4 regions of the Providencia sp. PROV004 genome follow, and region 4 is predicted to be linked to each of the others. Evidence: predicted binding sites of a transcription regulator. Region 4 holds the regulator's gene; each other region holds the start of a gene.
The links. The regulator LexA, encoded in region 4, represses DNA repair genes until DNA is damaged. The targets are predictions, from matches to a motif close to TNCTGTATGTACATACAGNA.
Positions count from the first base shown of each region.

Region 1: uvrA (excinuclease ABC subunit UvrA) is a predicted target of LexA. The motif match lies at 2,431-2,450, and genes of this name have one in related genera.
Region 2: FVA69_RS12755 (metal-dependent hydrolase) is a predicted target of LexA. The motif match lies at 1,818-1,837, and genes of this name have one in related genera.
Region 3: mutH (DNA mismatch repair endonuclease MutH) is a predicted target of LexA. The motif match lies at 2,527-2,546, and genes of this name have one in related genera.

Region 1 is NZ_CP042859.1:575,562-579,783, reverse strand. Features, by position in the region: gene FVA69_RS02430 (MFS transporter) at 1-350, shown strand, start outside; gene FVA69_RS02425 (helix-turn-helix domain-containing protein) at 590-997, shown strand; gene FVA69_RS02420 (single-stranded DNA-binding protein) at 1,272-1,793, opposite strand; gene uvrA (excinuclease ABC subunit UvrA) at 2,512-4,222, shown strand, end outside.
Region 2 is NZ_CP042859.1:2,826,589-2,830,810, reverse strand. Features, by position in the region: gene FVA69_RS12760 (L-cystine transporter) at 1-1,045, opposite strand, end outside; gene FVA69_RS12755 (metal-dependent hydrolase) at 1,227-1,802, opposite strand; gene hxpB (hexitol phosphatase HxpB) at 1,995-2,660, opposite strand; gene FVA69_RS12745 (YniB family protein) at 2,956-3,495, shown strand; gene FVA69_RS12740 (fructosamine kinase family protein) at 3,657-4,222, opposite strand, start outside.
Region 3 is NZ_CP042859.1:1,429,331-1,433,552, forward strand. Features, by position in the region: gene FVA69_RS06225 (alpha/beta fold hydrolase) at 1-393, opposite strand, end outside; gene FVA69_RS06230 (helix-hairpin-helix domain-containing protein) at 558-806, shown strand; gene FVA69_RS06235 (TerC family protein) at 803-1,534, opposite strand; gene mutH (DNA mismatch repair endonuclease MutH) at 1,611-2,297, opposite strand; gene sgrR (HTH-type transcriptional regulator SgrR) at 2,858-4,222, opposite strand, start outside.
Region 4 is NZ_CP042859.1:465,568-469,789, forward strand. Features, by position in the region: gene plsB (glycerol-3-phosphate 1-O-acyltransferase PlsB) at 1-1,294, opposite strand, end outside; gene FVA69_RS02040 (diacylglycerol kinase) at 1,421-1,795, shown strand; gene lexA (transcriptional repressor LexA) at 1,932-2,549, shown strand; gene zur (zinc uptake transcriptional repressor Zur) at 2,708-3,223, opposite strand; gene FVA69_RS02055 (TonB-dependent receptor plug domain-containing protein) at 3,666-4,222, opposite strand, start outside.

The DNA of each region.
Region 1 (4,222 bases), 110 kb from region 4:
TTATTTTCTGCGGTATCGTACTGTTAATTTTATCAGCAACTATGAACCTGCTAGATAACCATTTTTACAATTATTTGTTGGCGGGTATATTTGTGGGTGTTGCTTGGAATTTGCTTTTAATCAGTACCACCAACCTACTGCCCCATACATATAAAATGCATGAGCGAGCTAAAGTACAAGGCATGACTGATTTTCTTATCTATTTTTTCGGTGGAATAGGCAGTTTAGGAGCAGGCGTTCTTTTCTTCACTCTCGGATGGCAAGCGATGAATGTTCTATCTGTAATCATTTCCGCTACAATTTTAATGAGTTTTTGGAAGCTAAAAAAATATATCCCCAAACACCAATAAAAAGTGATATCACTGTGCGATGGTTTTATATTCAGAGAGCGTAATAATTTCATCTATTGTTAATCGATATGATGAATATATCTCCTTAAGATAAACTCTACTGGCTATAAACTAATTAAAAATCGGTATTTTGTCTGTTTTGCCAATTAACAAACTGAATTCAACTTTGTTTACTATTTATTTATTGGCTATTGACTGAATGAGGGATAAGATTAAAAAGTAACTAATAGGAAGATATTATGTATAAAGAAATCCCTGTTCCCTATAATGGGAAGTACACAGAATTTCAATCTACAGTTGTTAATGAAATATTAGTTTGGATTGAAATGAACTTAACCAGTCGTCTATTACTTGATGATATTGCACTAAAATCAGGATATACAAAATGGCATTTACAAAGAGTATTTAGAAAAGTTGTTGGTATGCCTTTAGGTGAATATATTCGCCGAAGAAGGATCTGTGAAGCTGCTAAAGACCTATGCTCCACTGAACTTCAAGTTATTGATATTGCATTAAAATACCAATTTGACTCCCAGCAATCTTTTGCAAAGCGATTTAGAGCTTATTTAGGTACGTCACCGTCAATCTACCGCCTGTCCGGTGAAAGCCAAAATGACCCATTACTACTGGAACCTAAAGTAGCTTGATACGCTAATATGAAAATAAAATTTATATTTCTTTTTTTTATAACACTACCAATACAAAGCCCCATGTAATTTAATTGCTGGGGATTTTTTATTTATTTAAGAAATTCTTAATTTAGAATTAATAAACTCTTAATGTTTCGGTTCTGTATTTGTTTTATCATTCCAATAAAAAACAATATTTTCTAGATATATATTATTAGCATTTATATTTATTAAAAAATAAAGACTTCACAAGGAAGCCTTTATTTTATTTATACATTCTAATCAGTAAGAATTAGAACGGAATATCGTCATCAAAATCCATTGGTGGTTCATTGGTTTGTGGTGCAGGTGCTGATGGGCGTGCGGCTGGCGCTCCACCACCACTGAATTGTTGTGCCGCTTGAGGCTGCTGTGGTTGGCCCCAACCACCTTGACCGCCTTGACCTTGTGATGGTGCATCACCGCCACGGCCACCTAACATTTGCATTGAGCCACCGATATTCACAACAACTTCTGTCGTATAACGATCTTGACCACTTTGATCTTGCCATTTACGTGTTTGCAGAGAACCTTCGATATAGACTTGTGAACCTTTTTTTAGGTATTCACCTGCTACCTCAGCAAGTTTGCCGAAAATAACGACTCGGTGCCATTCGGTTTTTTCACGCATCTCACCGGTTTGCTTGTCACGCCAACTTTCAGAAGTTGCCAGAGTCAGGTTTGCCACAGCTCCGCCGTTAGGCATATAACGGATTTCTGGATCTTGTCCTAGGTTACCGATAAGAATTACTTTGTTTACGCCTCTGCTGGCCATTTATTACTCCTGATGCATTGAATTTTAATCTCTGGATTAGCCGTGAAGTTTACCACGACAGAGCTGATTTGCACCAATATTTGAAATTGAGCTTGTTAATTTGCGAAACGCTTTCCAGCTTTTAGTGAAATTTCATAGTGCTTTTGTCAGTATAGACACAAAATAATGCATACCGCATCTATCTTTTCCTTTTCGATAAATTCAGATCGCTGTTTTTCTGTTTTTCTGTTTTTCTGTTTCACCATTAAAATCTTACTCTAAATAATTCAAGTTGTGGCTAGGCGGCAAGCGAAGATATCGTAGGGAGCATACAAAAGTATGTGACCTGCGTAGCTGAGAGAAGCCAACAACGCCACGGTTTGAAATATGACGAGCAGAACCTATTCTAAATAGTTCAAGCTGTGGCTAGGCGGCAAGCGAAGGTATCGCGGGGAGCATACAAAAGTATGTGACCTGCGTAGCTGAGAGAAGCCAACAACGCCACGGTTTGAAATATGACGAGCAGAACCTATTCTAAATAGTTCAAGCTGTGGCTAGGCGGCAAGCGAAGGTATCGCGGGGAGCATACAAAAGTATGTGACCTGCGTAGCTGAGAGAAGCCAACAACGCCACGGTTTGAAATATGACGAATAGGAAATACTGTATATCCATTCAGCCATAAATATGTGATAATAGTCTCTTGCGATTGTTCAATATCAAATCATCCGGGAAGTGGTAAATGGATAATATCGAAGTCCGCGGCGCACGTACGCATAATCTGAAAAACATCAATCTCGTCATCCCTCGCGACAAACTCATTGTTATTACTGGGTTATCTGGTTCAGGGAAATCATCTTTAGCTTTTGATACCCTGTATGCAGAGGGTCAGCGCCGTTATGTTGAATCTTTATCTGCTTATGCCCGCCAGTTTCTTTCTTTAATGGAAAAACCGGATGTCGATCATATTGAAGGGTTATCCCCTGCTATTTCGATTGAACAAAAATCCACTTCACATAACCCTCGTTCGACGGTCGGAACCATCACAGAAATTCATGACTATCTGCGATTATTATTTGCCCGTGTTGGTGAACCTCGCTGCCCTGATCACGACATACCGCTTGCAGCTCAAACTGTTAGCCAGATGGTCGATAATGTTTTGGCTCAACCCACCGATCGCCGAATGATGCTACTTGCTCCTGTCGTTAAAGAACGTAAAGGGGAGCATGTTAAGCTACTCGATAACTTGGCCAGCCAAGGCTATATCCGCGCCCGAATTGATGGGGAAGTTTGCGATCTCTCCGATCCACCAAAGCTCGAATTACAGAAAAAACATACGATTGAAGTCATTGTTGACCGTTTCAAAATTCGTGATGATATTGCTCAGCGTTTAGCCGAATCTTTTGAAACCGCGCTAGAACTATCTGGTGGTACTGCAATTGTCGCTGATATGGATGACGCAAACGCAGAAGAACTGGTTTTTTCTGCGAATTTTGCCTGCTCCGTTTGCGGCTACAGTATGGTAGAACTTGAACCTCGCCTATTTTCTTTTAACAACCCTGCTGGGGCCTGCCCAAGCTGTGATGGCTTAGGTGTTCAGCAGTTTTTTGATCCCGAAAGAGTCATCCAAAATACCGAAATCTCACTTGCCGGTGGCGCAATTCGCGGTTGGGATCGCCGTAACTTTTACTATTTCCAAATGCTAATGTCATTAGCTGAGCATTATAAATTTGATGTGGAAGCGCCTTACGACACCCTGAGCCCAGCTATCCAAAAAATTATTTTATATGGTTCAGGCAAAGAAACGATTGAGTTTAAATACCGTAATGACCGTGGCGATATCACTGTACGCCGGCACCCTTTTGAAGGCGTACTCAATAATATGGAGCGCCGCTATAAAGAAACGGAATCAACAGCTGTCCGTGAAGAGTTAGCGAAATATATCAGTAACCGTCCATGTGTCTCTTGCCATGGAACGCGCTTACGTAAAGAAGCGCGCTTTGTCTTTGTTGAAAATACAACGTTGCCGGAAATCGCAGATTACAGCATTGGCCACGCAATGGAATTTTTTCAAAACCTAAAACTCACTGGTCAGCGTGCTCAAATCGCAGAAAAAGTCTTAAAAGAAATTGGCGATCGCCTGAAGTTTCTCGTCAATGTTGGGCTTAATTATCTGACTCTTTCACGTTCTGCCGACACCTTGTCCGGTGGTGAAGCACAACGCATTCGTTTAGCAAGCCAAATTGGTGCAGGTTTAGTGGGTGTGATGTATGTCCTTGATGAACCTTCAATTGGCTTACACCAACGTGATAATGACCGCTTACTTGAAACCTTGATCCACCTACGCGATCTAGGAAATACCGTGATCGTGGTTGAACATGACGAAGACGCGATCCGCGCCGCAGACCATGTGATTGATATCGGCCCTGGTGCTGGGGTGCATGGCGGGCAAA
Region 2 (4,222 bases), 2.2 Mb from region 4:
TACCTGCACAACCATTTTGCCCAATCGTTGCACCAAAAGATGCTGAGAAACTAGCAATGGACTCAGGGATACCGAAACGACGTGTTTGTGTTTCAATATTCAGTGGAATACTTGCTGCACTTGAACGACTCGTGAATGCAAAGGTTAACACTGGCCCAGCTTTTTTAAAGAATTTAATCGGGTTTAAGCCTGTTGTCGCAACTAAAATACCGTGTATGACAAACATAATGCCTAATGCAACATAAGAGGCAATAACAAAGGTTCCTAAGTTGATGATGTCATGTAAGTTTGAACTTGCTACAACTTTAATCATCAGCGCCATCACACCATACGGCGTTAAACGCATTACTAAGCGAACTAATTTCATTGCCCAAGCTTGCATAACATCAATTGCAGCTAAGGCTTTTTCACCACGCTCTTTATCATCTTTAAACAATTGTAGTGCGGCAACGCCGAGGAAGGCAGCAAAAATAACGACACTAATAATCGATGTTGGATTTGCTCCAGTTAAATCCGCAAATGGATTTTTTGGAATAAATGATAAAATTAATTGAGGTACGGTTAAGTCAGAAACTTTCCCAATATAATTGCTTTCTATTGCAGATAAGCGAGCAGTTTCAGATTGACCTTGAACTAAACCTTCTGCGGTCAGGCCGAATACATTGGCAATTAAAATACCAACTAACGCAGCAATAGCAGTGGTAAATAACAAAGTGCCAATTGTTAAAAAGCTAATTTTACCCAGTGAAGAGGCTTTATGTAATCTTGCCACCGCACTTAGAATTGAAGCAAATACCAATGGCATAATCACCATTTGTAATAGCTGCACATACCCATTTCCGACAATATTAAACCACAGAATGGAGTCTTTTACCGTTTGGTGGCCACTACCGTACACGAGGTGCAGTATTACCCCATAGGCAACACCGAAAACCAGACCGACTAAAACTTTTTTAGATAGGCTCCAGCCTTTAGCCCCTAGTTTTGCCAACAGTATTAGTAGTGCTACAAAGCCGAGCACATTAATAATTAGAGGAATATTCATTCCGAACTCCAAATCATATTTTTATAAGGTGTGTTACTTGCCCTTTAATCCTTATTTGTTATAAGGATTTAGTTACTTCAAACAACTGGTTATATGTTATCAGCTGATAAAACACATTTCTTATACCAAAAAGTAATAAGATAGTATTATTCATACTTACATTATATGACAAAACTATAAATTATGTAGGGAAGTATGTATCTATTTGATTATGAATGTATTTTATAATCACATCAACGTGATTATAAAAATCGAATTGGTAACCTGCGGGTAATAAGCAGGCACAAACGGTCAAAATAATGGCAACAAAGCGTTCTCCACGTTGGCTATTTTTACCGCGGATCATGGGAAAACAAAAACGTTGGGGGAGTGGCCATAGTAACGGTACCCCCGAAGGCGTGAGCATATCGGCGACTAGATGGCTGATATAACCCAATAAAAAGGCTTGGATAATATCATTTGGGATTGCCCATTCTTTAGGTACCCATTGATAACAAGAAATCATCAATAGAAACCATGCAACTAGGCTATGAGTAAACCCACGGTGCCCACAAAGCTTGGAAATGGGTAATGAGAAAATCCGCAGTAATCGACCAGGAATTGAGGAGGGGTGGTCAATATCGGGCAATAATGCGCCTAATAAGGCTCCTGGAACCATGTGCAGCCAATCACCATGAGCAATCTCTGGGGTGATTTGAAGTTTATGAGCCATTATTAAAGAGGCGACGGAAAAAAGCAGATGCCCTTCAGCTGTCATGGTGGATAAAATACCATCTGTTTATCTATACAGTTGATTGGCAGTATAAAGTGTTTGAAAAGAATATGATAGTACTAGAAAGGTAAAAAAACTCTTATTTATTAGCAGATAAGGAAAGGATTTTATAAATTAACACAATTCCCCTACCTAAGTTAGATAGGGGAGAACACTTCTTAGACACACAAAGTATTCTTAACGTAAATGTTCAGCCTTTAAGTCATTCAGTGAGGCTAGTTTGATATCGGCTAAACCAAAGCGCGGATCATTAAAATGCTTGCTGTCAGGTACCACAATTGAACGCATTCTGGCCGCTTTTGCAGAAATCATACCGTTAAATGAATCTTCTAATGATGCGCAATTGACCGGTTTAGTTGATAACTCAGCTGCTGCTTTAAGATAAACTTCAGGATGAGGTTTACTCAAGGGTAAATTAGCCGCAGAAATAACCGCAGAGAAATAATCACGAATATCCAGAAGGTTTAATACTTTTTCCAACATGTATAAAGGAGAAGCAGAAGCCAGGGCAATTTTTAAATCCATTGACCGGCAAAGTTCCATGGCATGTTGCACACCGGGTAGAATAGGGCGAGTTTCTTCAACTAAGCCAACAACACGGTCAATGATGCGTTGTGTGGCTTCTTCTTGGCTGCATCCTTGCCAAGGGGAAGCGTGGTACCAAAGCTCCACCACATGGTCAATACGTAAACCTAAGGTATCAGGCAGGGTATCAGCAATTGAAACGTCGACACCCAATTGTGAAAAAATCTCAAGTTCAGCCTGTGCCCAAAAAGGTTCCGAGTCGATCAGTAAACCATCCATATCAAAAATGACCGATTGGATGGGAAGATTATGGTACATGTCAAAACTCCATTCATGTCGTATCTATTAACGAAGGAGCAATGATATCAGTAAACAGGCTTCAAGCGTATTACTTGAGGTCAGTATTAGGGCAATATTGAAGAATTATCGGACAGCATGAAGTAAAAATATAATGATAATTAATAACCATACTATTTTGATTAGTCTGAAAGTCTAAATATTGTTATCAATTATGAATTGAAATTTGGAGACGATGACTTTTTTCAGCTATGATTAGCGTTGAAAAATCATTGTAAAAATTTATCAAAAATAATAACGCTGAGGAAAAGCAGTAATGAATTACCATAATGCCAATTATGTCGCAATCGGCAAACGTATTCTGGGTTGGGTTGTTTTTCTGTTAGCATTAATTTCGACATTGGCGTCTTTAATTAAACTGGCTGGCATGAAGGGGCTTGCAGGTGAAGGGATCAATGCAGTCGCTAATGATTTTATTAAATTAATGGCGGAAATGGCCCGTCAAACTACGCCTTTCCTAAATTTCTTTTGGAATAACTCACCAGTACCTCAAGTTGCTAATGGGTTTTCTGGCAGCAATATCGGCTTTATCATCATTTTTATTTTTATTTTTGTTGGGCTTGCATTAAGTGCATCAGGTTTGCGCATGTACCGACAAATTAAGTTTATCCGTGAAAGCTTAGAAGACCACGTGATTATAGAAAAAGCAAAAGGCATAGACATCTCAAAAGAAGAACTAGAAGCTAAGGTAACTATTCCACGTCACACCATTTTCTCTCAATTTTTTCTTCTTTATTTTTGGCCAATTGTATTGGGGGTTGGCTTGTATTTTCTTCTACGCTTCCTTAACTGGTAATTTTCGTCATACGTCACGTTATGAGGGTGTTGGCTGCGTTTAGCTACTCGGGTCACATACTGATGTATGCTCCCAGAGATATCTGCACTTGCCGCCTACTCATAACGCGAATTATTTAGAAAATTAACTATTCGTCGTACTTAATATTAAAAAACAGGAGCTTATTTTTCGTTGAGTAGGTTATCAATAATTGTTTGTGCTTGGTGGTAGCTTTGTTCATTACCAAAGATATGGGCTTGATTGAGTAAATAATATAACTGATAGATTGGTTGCCTATCTAAAAATCCATTTGGCAATGGCCAAACACTTTGGTAGCCATCGATAATTTGGATCGGAAGTTCTTGATATAACGGTAACATCGCAATATCACATTCTCTATCGCCCCAATAACAGGCGGGGTCATACAGTACTCCTTCAATATTTTGAGTGATAGCACAGTTTGCTGGCCATAAATCACCATGTAATAAAGAAGGTTGTGGTTGATGTCCTGCAAGTTTGTCCTTAACAATATCGACAATTTGCTGAATATCGCTAAATACCATTCCTTTTTCGGAGGCGAGTTGTAATTGTAAGCCAATACGCTTTTCTGCAAAAAATGAATTCCAACGCTTTTCCCAGCCATTAGGCTGTACAATTGTGCTTAGCATTGTATCAAAATCAAACCCGTAACTAGGCTGCTCTTCCCATTGATGTAGACGTGCTAGTTGTTGACCAAAATGCCATGCAT
Region 3 (4,222 bases), 960 kb from region 4:
TTGGTCTTGCCCAGACACAATAGACAGTGAAATAGGCTGGCAATAGTGGGCGATAGCCATCGCAAAAACAGCACCTTGAGAAAAACCAACGACAGAAAATCGGGTAATGGATTGCTCATTTAGCAGTGCTTGCACATCCATAGCAAAGCTTTTCAATGATTTTTCAGGGTGAAAAGTGGATTCACCAAGGCCCGCACGTTCAGGAACAATCAAACGAATGTTCAGTTGTTCGAGTAAATCCAAACCAAACCCTAATGAACCACTCATCCCTGCTCCTGTACAAAAAATAACAGGAAAACCTGTTTTAGGGCCTGATTCAAACCAGCAAAATTGGCGGTTATCAGGTAATTTCATCGTGTGTTGATGTGTGTTGGTCAGTGGTGCGTTATACATGGTGAATTCCTAACACAGAGCAGGTACAGATTGGGTGATAAGATAGGTCAGCTAATAATTATTAAAACTGGCATTGTTATAGTTGCAATTTTAAAGTATTAAATAGGTAAAATGCAAAATATTAGCTTAATAAATATCAATTCATTAACAATGAGAAGAGTAAAATGGCATTTTCTGAATCAGAAAAACAGATTTTGTTGGCAGTTAAAGGGGTCGGGCCCACAGTGATTAGCCGTTTAGAACAAATGGGGTTTAGTTCACTCGCACAATTAAGTGAAGCTTCCTACGATGAAATTTTAATTTATGGGGCCGCATTAACAGGCTCAAGTTGCTGGAAAAATAGCCCACAAGCGAAAAAAGCGGTAGAAGGGGCTATTTTAGCAGCTAAACAAGCGGTTAGATTGCCATCTTAATCAGTTTGGTTTCTCGTTTTCCATTTCTTACTACGCAAGATATTGAGAACTTGTACTGCCATGGAAAAGAACATCGCAAAGTAGATATAGCCTTTTGATACATGAACTTGAACACTTTCAAGTAGTAAGGTGAAACCAACAAGAATCAAAAATGATAAGGCTAAGATTTTTACAGAAGGGTAGCGCTCAACAAAGTCGCCAATGGGTTTGGCTGCAAGCATCATAATGAGCACAGCGATGACGACCGCAGCCATCATGATAAATAAGTGGTCTGATAGCCCCACAGCCGTGATCACGGAATCTAAACTGAAGATAATGTCTAACAAAGCAATTTGAACGATAGCCCCCCAAAATGAGCTCACTTTTTTATTTGCTAGGCTATTTTCACCTTCTCCTTCAATCGTATCAAAAATTTCTTGGCTTGCTTTCCAAATAAGGAAGATCCCACCTGCACATAATATGAGATCGCGAGCGGATACCACATGGTCAGCGACAGTAAAAAGTGGGGTGGTAAGGCGTGATAACCACGCAATAGAAGCCAATAATGCAAGACGCATCACCATTGCTGCAATAAGCCCAGTCCGTCTGGCACTATTTTGTTGGTGACTAGGAAGTTTGCTCACCACAATACTGAGGAAAATAATATTATCGATGCCTAGGACAATTTCTAATATGGTTAATGTAGCGAGTGCCATCCAGGCATTGGGATCCAGTATCCACTCAAACATCTTGGTACCTTCTAATTAACGAATTAAACAGTGATAATAATTTATCGTCTGCTTTGGTACAGGCGATGGTTAGCGACTAACTTAAACTAAAATGCCGTGCTAGTAAGGGCGCGGTAAAATCTTTTTTAAGATAAAAACCACGTGGTAGCGTCATAATAGGCTGACCAAACTCACCAATAGCTTCCGTTAGTGCTTTATTGTTTGCGGCCTTAGGGCGAATTTGTAATACCTGCCCATGACGTGCAGTAATACTTTCCACTTTGCCTAACACAATGAGGTCCATTAACTCTTCCCAATCTTGCCGTAGCAACTGTTCTTCAAACGGGGACGGGCTCCAAATTAATGGGTTTGCAACTCTACGTTGTGAGAGTGGGATTTGCCTTTCCCCTTCAATAGGAAACCATAAAATACGGGACAGCTTGCGGCGAACATGGCTATTTTCCCATGTTAAACCACTGTTTCCTGTTAACGGTGCAACAGAAACAAAAGTGGTTTCAAGTGGAACACCATACCGGTCAATCGGAATGGTTTTTAATTCAATTCCAATATGGGCGAAATCTTGCTCTGCCTTACTTCCCGCATTCGCGCCTAAATAATATTCCAATAGCATACCAACCCAGCCTTTATCGCGCTTGAGATCCTGAGGAATAGGGATAGCTGCGTGTTGGGCGAGCTCACCAAGCGTGTAGCCAGCAAGAGCTTGCGCTCGGCTCATTAAGGTCGCTTCGTTATCAGGTGGTGGTGGTGCAATAAATGGGGTCATGGTTTGAATAGTAATGTATAAAAAGTAGCCAGTGAAAATACATATAACTCAAGAAGTATAACACTTTTTCTTTGGTATTTTTAACTATCTGATATATAGGGGTATAATATCATTTATTCATCCAAGTTATAAATTATTACAGAGGTTATTCAAGTTCATCCCAAGATAATCACAGGATCATGCACTAGGTTATCCACAGGATTTCTGGATAACTGTGAAAAATAGAGATTACTGTGTGTATTTACAGCCTTGACGAAACGGTTTTTATGACGCAAATCACAAAATATGAGTAAGTTAAGCACATATCTTGTGGATAAATACAACGTTGTTTGATCTTTGCTCAGTTAAAGTCCTAAGCATGTTAGTTAAAAAAGTAGTCAGTGGATGAAAGGCTATTTTGCTATTTATTTGTTTGATTTATCAGTGATTATTCAACTGTGCTTTTTTTTGATAAAAAAGCGACTTGGGGATATACCCTGATTACCATGAGGTTGTTCACATGGATATCCACAGAAAAAGTGAATAACATCCTTATTATTCATTTCATCTGTTTATAACTATCAATATTTTTCTAGGTTATCCTCAGACGGTTTAAACCACGCAGATTTAAAATCAAACCAGCCAAAGGTATTCATTCGTACACCGCGCATGGTTTTTTGGCCTTGCAATTCAAGCCAATGATGAAAAACGGGGTGAAAGATTTGTGAGTCAACTAAGCTTTCACACCAAGCTTCGACATCTAATTGGTTATTACGCCACAGATTAAGTTCATTGCTGAGAGGGTTATTAAGGCATTGTCGTAGCAATGGCATTTCGTACAAGGTTGCAAAGATGGAAAATTCGAGAGGTTTAAAAAAGTTAGCTGTTGCTAACCAAATATCACTTTCTCCATTGCCATTAAACCAATCATCGTAATCAATGATATTGATCTTAAGTTCCACACCTTGCATCTGTAAAACCCGTTTCATAATTTGGCTAATTGCGTAGAACTCATGGTGGTGGCGATAAAAAGTGACAGTAAGCTCAGTTAAATCTTCAGGCTTGGGAAACAAGGTTAGCATTTTACTGTGATGCCAATGGAGTAACAGGCCATAAGCAGGTGCCCAATGGCGCTGATAAAAAGGTTCGCAATGTGCAAGTAGGTTGACAGGGGTTAAAAAGCTACATAACCACTTACGAACATCTTCACGCTGAGCTATCGGTGAACGCTGATCCATTAACAGGAAATAACAGCCTTCTTCCATACGACTTTCGAGCGAGCCATTATGGTGCTTATCACCATCCATTTTTAATGTTGTACAGACCATTTGCTCAGAGAGTTCAGGAACCACCCAAATGGTCACTTCATCGAGTAGCGCACGATAGCCAAAATAGCGGTCGAAAGCCGTAATGGTCAGCTTTTGTGGCAAGTTTTTTTCTACTTGATAAGGGCCAGTGCCGATTGGGCAACGGCTAAAGTTTTCGAGGCTCTCCCACTCTTTCGGTAAAATGGCGGCATGGTGGCTACCTAATAACCAAGGTAGTTGTTTATCAGGCTCACTTAACGTGATATCAATGACATAAGGCTGCGGTGAGCTAACGGATTGAATATGTGAGAATAGCGGCCAACAGGTTTTTAAGCGTAAAAGGGAATAAATAATATCGTCGGTAACCATTTCTCGCCCATGATGGAAATAAATAGCGGGGCGTAAATAAAAACGCCATTGGGTATCGCTGGTGGATTGCCAATGGTGGGCAAGGCCATCTTCTACTTCCCCTTTTTCCTCATTTATATGGGTAAGGCCATTAAATATTTGGCTCATCAAGTGAATTTCTGAGCGGCGCATTGGCGCACCAGGAAGCAATGTCGGGAAATCTCGATAATAAATAATTCGTAATAAATTCTTACCTTGTCGATAACTGCGTTCCAGTTCAGACAATACCAT
Region 4 (4,222 bases):
TCACATGCTCATACCCGATGTAGATAGGAACAATGGTGATAGGGCGTGAGTCACCGCGCAACATCGCTTGTAACGTCATGGAGAGAGTACCCGTCTTAGGCTGTAACAAACGACCGGTACGTGAGCGCCCACCTTCCACAAAGTACTCGATGGAGTAACCTCGGGCAAATAGCTCACTTAAATATTCACGGAAAACGGTCGAATACAGTTTATTGCCTTTGAACGTTCGGCGAATAAAAAAGGCCCCTAAACGACGGAAAATAGGCCCAGCAGGCCAGAAATTGAGGTTGATCCCCGCGGCAATATGGGGTGGAACTAGCCCTTGATGGTATAGCACATATGAGAGCAGTAAGTAGTCCATATGGCTACGGTGGGATGGCACATAAACGATTTCATGGCCGTCTTGTGCTAGCTGGCGGACTCGTTCAGCGTGCTGAACATTAATGCCTTGATAAAGGCGATTCCAAGTCCAACTAAGAACCCTATCCGTTAAACGTACTGCTTCATAAGAGAAATTGGCTGCGATTTCTTCCATCATCCCAACGGCATTTTGCTGAGCTTTTTTGAGTGGAATTTTTTTACTGCGCGCTTCGTCTTCAACGGCTTTTTCAATTGCTTTTGACGTCAATAACTTATTAAACAGCTCATAACGTGCAGGGAGTTTAGGCCCAACTGCTGCGAGACGTTGGCGCGAATAGTGAATACGTGCGACACGAGCAAGTTTGTTGGCAATAATGGTGTCTGTACCGTGGTCTTGTGCCATTTTCCCAATTGAGACAATCGGAGATAAACGTACGAAGCTGTCACGTCCTAACCATAAAACGGCGAAGAATTTTTGGATGCCATTTAACAGTTTCAGTGGTGGTGCTGGGGTATGGCCTTCACGACCAGGTGAGCGCCCAAACATCACGGATGCCGGTAGCATTTGAATATCTAGATTTGGGTTGTTTTTATGCAAATCTAAATAAGCATGGAATGTTTTTACTGAATCCTTACGTGGATTCGGTGAATAATAGCGAAAAACACGTGGGCCATCATCGATAAAAACGTAGGCCGGAAGCTTCGTTCCATTGATATCATTGTCGACCAGCGGGTCTGGCAGACCAATAGCTAAGCATTGGTGCCGTAGCGTGAGGAGGTCAGACTTCGAATGATAAGGTAATACGTATAGGGTTGGCCTGTTGACATCAAGCTGCAACTCAGTGATGGGATCCGAAGGAATTAGTTTACTTTTTACCAATAATTTAAGTGGTAAATTCAACGTGTTGTAATATATTTTACGCCATAGTGACATAAATGATTATAGCCTCTTGTTAACAATGCTGCGCAATCATACCAGAAATACATGGTTAGATCTGTTACTGACAATTCACTTTGACCGTAAAAATCGATTATTGTTTGTATTTTTTAAGGAATAAATATGGCGAGTCAAGTTAAGGGCTTCACGCGAGTGATTAAAGCTGCGGGGTATTCCCTTAAAGGTTTGAAGGCAGCTTGGGTTAATGAAGCCGCATTTAGGCAAGAATCTGTTGCTGCAATTATCGCGATTTTTATCGCATTTTATTTAGATATCAGCTATATAGATAGGATTTTGTTAGTGAGTTCTGTTGTTCTGGTGGCAATAGTCGAATTACTGAATAGCGCGATAGAAGCCGTAGTTGACCGTATCGGAAGTGAATATCATGAACTTTCAGGGAGAGCTAAAGATATTGGTTCTGCCGCGGTATTTGTGAGTATCGGTTTAGCGTTGTTTATTTGGGTACTTGTATTATGGCAGCGCTATTTCCCTGGTTAAGGTGTTTGGTTACTTAATCAGGTAAAAAGAAAATAAATCGATAACAAATGCTTAAATTGAGCGATTTAACTGTTCCAAATCTTCATTTACCTGTATATACTCACAGCTTGACTGTATAAACAAACAGGGGAACGGAATGAAAGCACTGACGGCTCGACAACAGCAGGTTTACGATCTAGTGCGTGACCACATTTCGCAGACGGGTATGCCTCCTACACGCGCTGAGATAGCAGCAAGCCTTGGTTTTCGTTCGCCTAATGCGGCAGAAGAACATTTAAAGGCCTTAGCGCGTAAAGGGGTTATTGAAATCGTCTCAGGTGCATCTCGAGGTATTCGTCTGCTTCTTGAAGAAGAAACCGAAGATCAGGGGTTACCTCTGATTGGACGTGTAGCTGCTGGCGAACCATTATTAGCACAGGAACATATTGAGAGCCACTATCAAGTTGACCCTGAGCTGTTTAAACCACATGCAGATTTCTTATTGCGTGTGAATGGGATGTCCATGAAAGATATTGGTATTATGGATGGCGATTTATTAGCTGTGCATAAAACACAAAATGTACATAACGGGCAAGTAGTGGTTGCACGTATCGAAGATGAAGTCACTGTTAAACGTTTTAAGCAACAGGGTAACCGTGTTGAGTTAATAGCAGAAAACCCAGAATTCGAACCTATTGTTGTTGACTTGCGTCAGCAAAATTTCACTATTGAAGGTTTAGCGGTTGGGGTTATTCGTAACAGTGATTGGTATTAATTTTCGTTAGCAACCAGCTGTGTTACAGACGGTGAAGACGATTGCAGGCAGATTTCATGGTTTTATTCTGAAGTCTGCCTGTTTTGTTTCCTTTCTTATATTTTTCTCTTCTCTATTTTCTCTTTGCATTTCATCAAACGATCTAGCAGTCCGGCTATTTACTTTTTCTTAGGGGTTACAGGTTGTTCGTGGTTATGATGACAATGTTCATGATCTTGGCAGCTATTCACTTCGTCGCAATTTTTACATAAACCATGGTTTTCCACTACGGTATGCCTTAAGCGGAATTGGTGTTCATCTGCCAAATTAATAATTGCGGCTTCTATCGTTGTGCAATCACTTTCCGTTACGCTTCCGCACTGGTCGCAAATTAACATAACAGAGATATGGCTTGGGTTATCAAAATGGTGACAAACAACATAGCTGTTGGTTGATTCGATTTTATGGATAAAACCTTGCTCCATTAAGAACTCAAGGCCACGATAAACGGTAGGTGGCTTAGCCTGAGGTTCAATTTCACGTAGTAAGTCGAGTAAATCATAAGCACTGATCGCACCATGCTGTTGTGCTATTAGGCTCAATACCGTTTCTCTCTGTGGTGTCAACCTGACGCCTCTTGATTGGCAAATATGTTCTGCCATCGCAAGAACTTTTTTTTCACTCATCTTTTCCATTTTACTGACCCCACCCGTTGAAAAATGCAAATGTTTACTGCACACAAGTTTATCACAGTTTCTTGAACTATTGAGAATCAAGAGATGAATGCGGTGCTATCAAAAAATTTTAGCTTTGCTGAGTTTTTTTTGACTAATAAATAAAATATAAAAAATGATATTTAATTTTATTTAAAAATAAACAGATAAAATGAAACATATATTAAACAAATTTATTATAAATTCATAACTCATGATGAACAATTAATTGAAAGATTTAGTTTTAATTTGATGTAATTTTAATTAAGACTTATCTTGCCTTTAATTTACAACCTTCTTTTCTCACCCTCTAAAGCTTACTTTATGGGGTTTATGTTTATTATTTTTGCAGGAGCACAGATTAATCTTATTTTATTTATATAATATTAGGCAATGATTAAAGTCATTGCCTAATATATTTAGATTAGTATTTATATTCAATACCTAACCAATAATTACGACCCTCTTCGATATACCCATTAGTATATTCATATGATTTATCGAATAAGTTATTAACTGATGTATTAACAGATATTCCTTGTCCAAAGTCATAATCTAAACGTAGGTCAGTTTTGGCATATCCACGCACTTTGCTATCTGCATCGACATAATTAAAGGCCCAGCTTCTTGCTTCTTCGGTTACAGTGATGCTGAATGGCTCATAAGGGGTAAATTTCACCCAAGCGAAGGCTTTGTGGATAGGTAATTCAGCAACATGTTTAACGCTGTAGTGTTTTGGATCAGCATGAATGTAGCCGTAACTTAAACCCGCTTCTAACCAATCGGTAATTTGCCCGTTAGTCCCTAAATCAATGCCAAAGTAGTCAACTTTGCCGCTGTTACGATTTTCGAGTATATAACCTCCATCCTGATTAGTACCGACACGATGCGCCATAATGGCATCAGTTACATGGTTATAATAGAGACTTGAAGTATATGACCAAGTGGGTGAGATATGTCCCTTGTAAGTCAAATCATAGG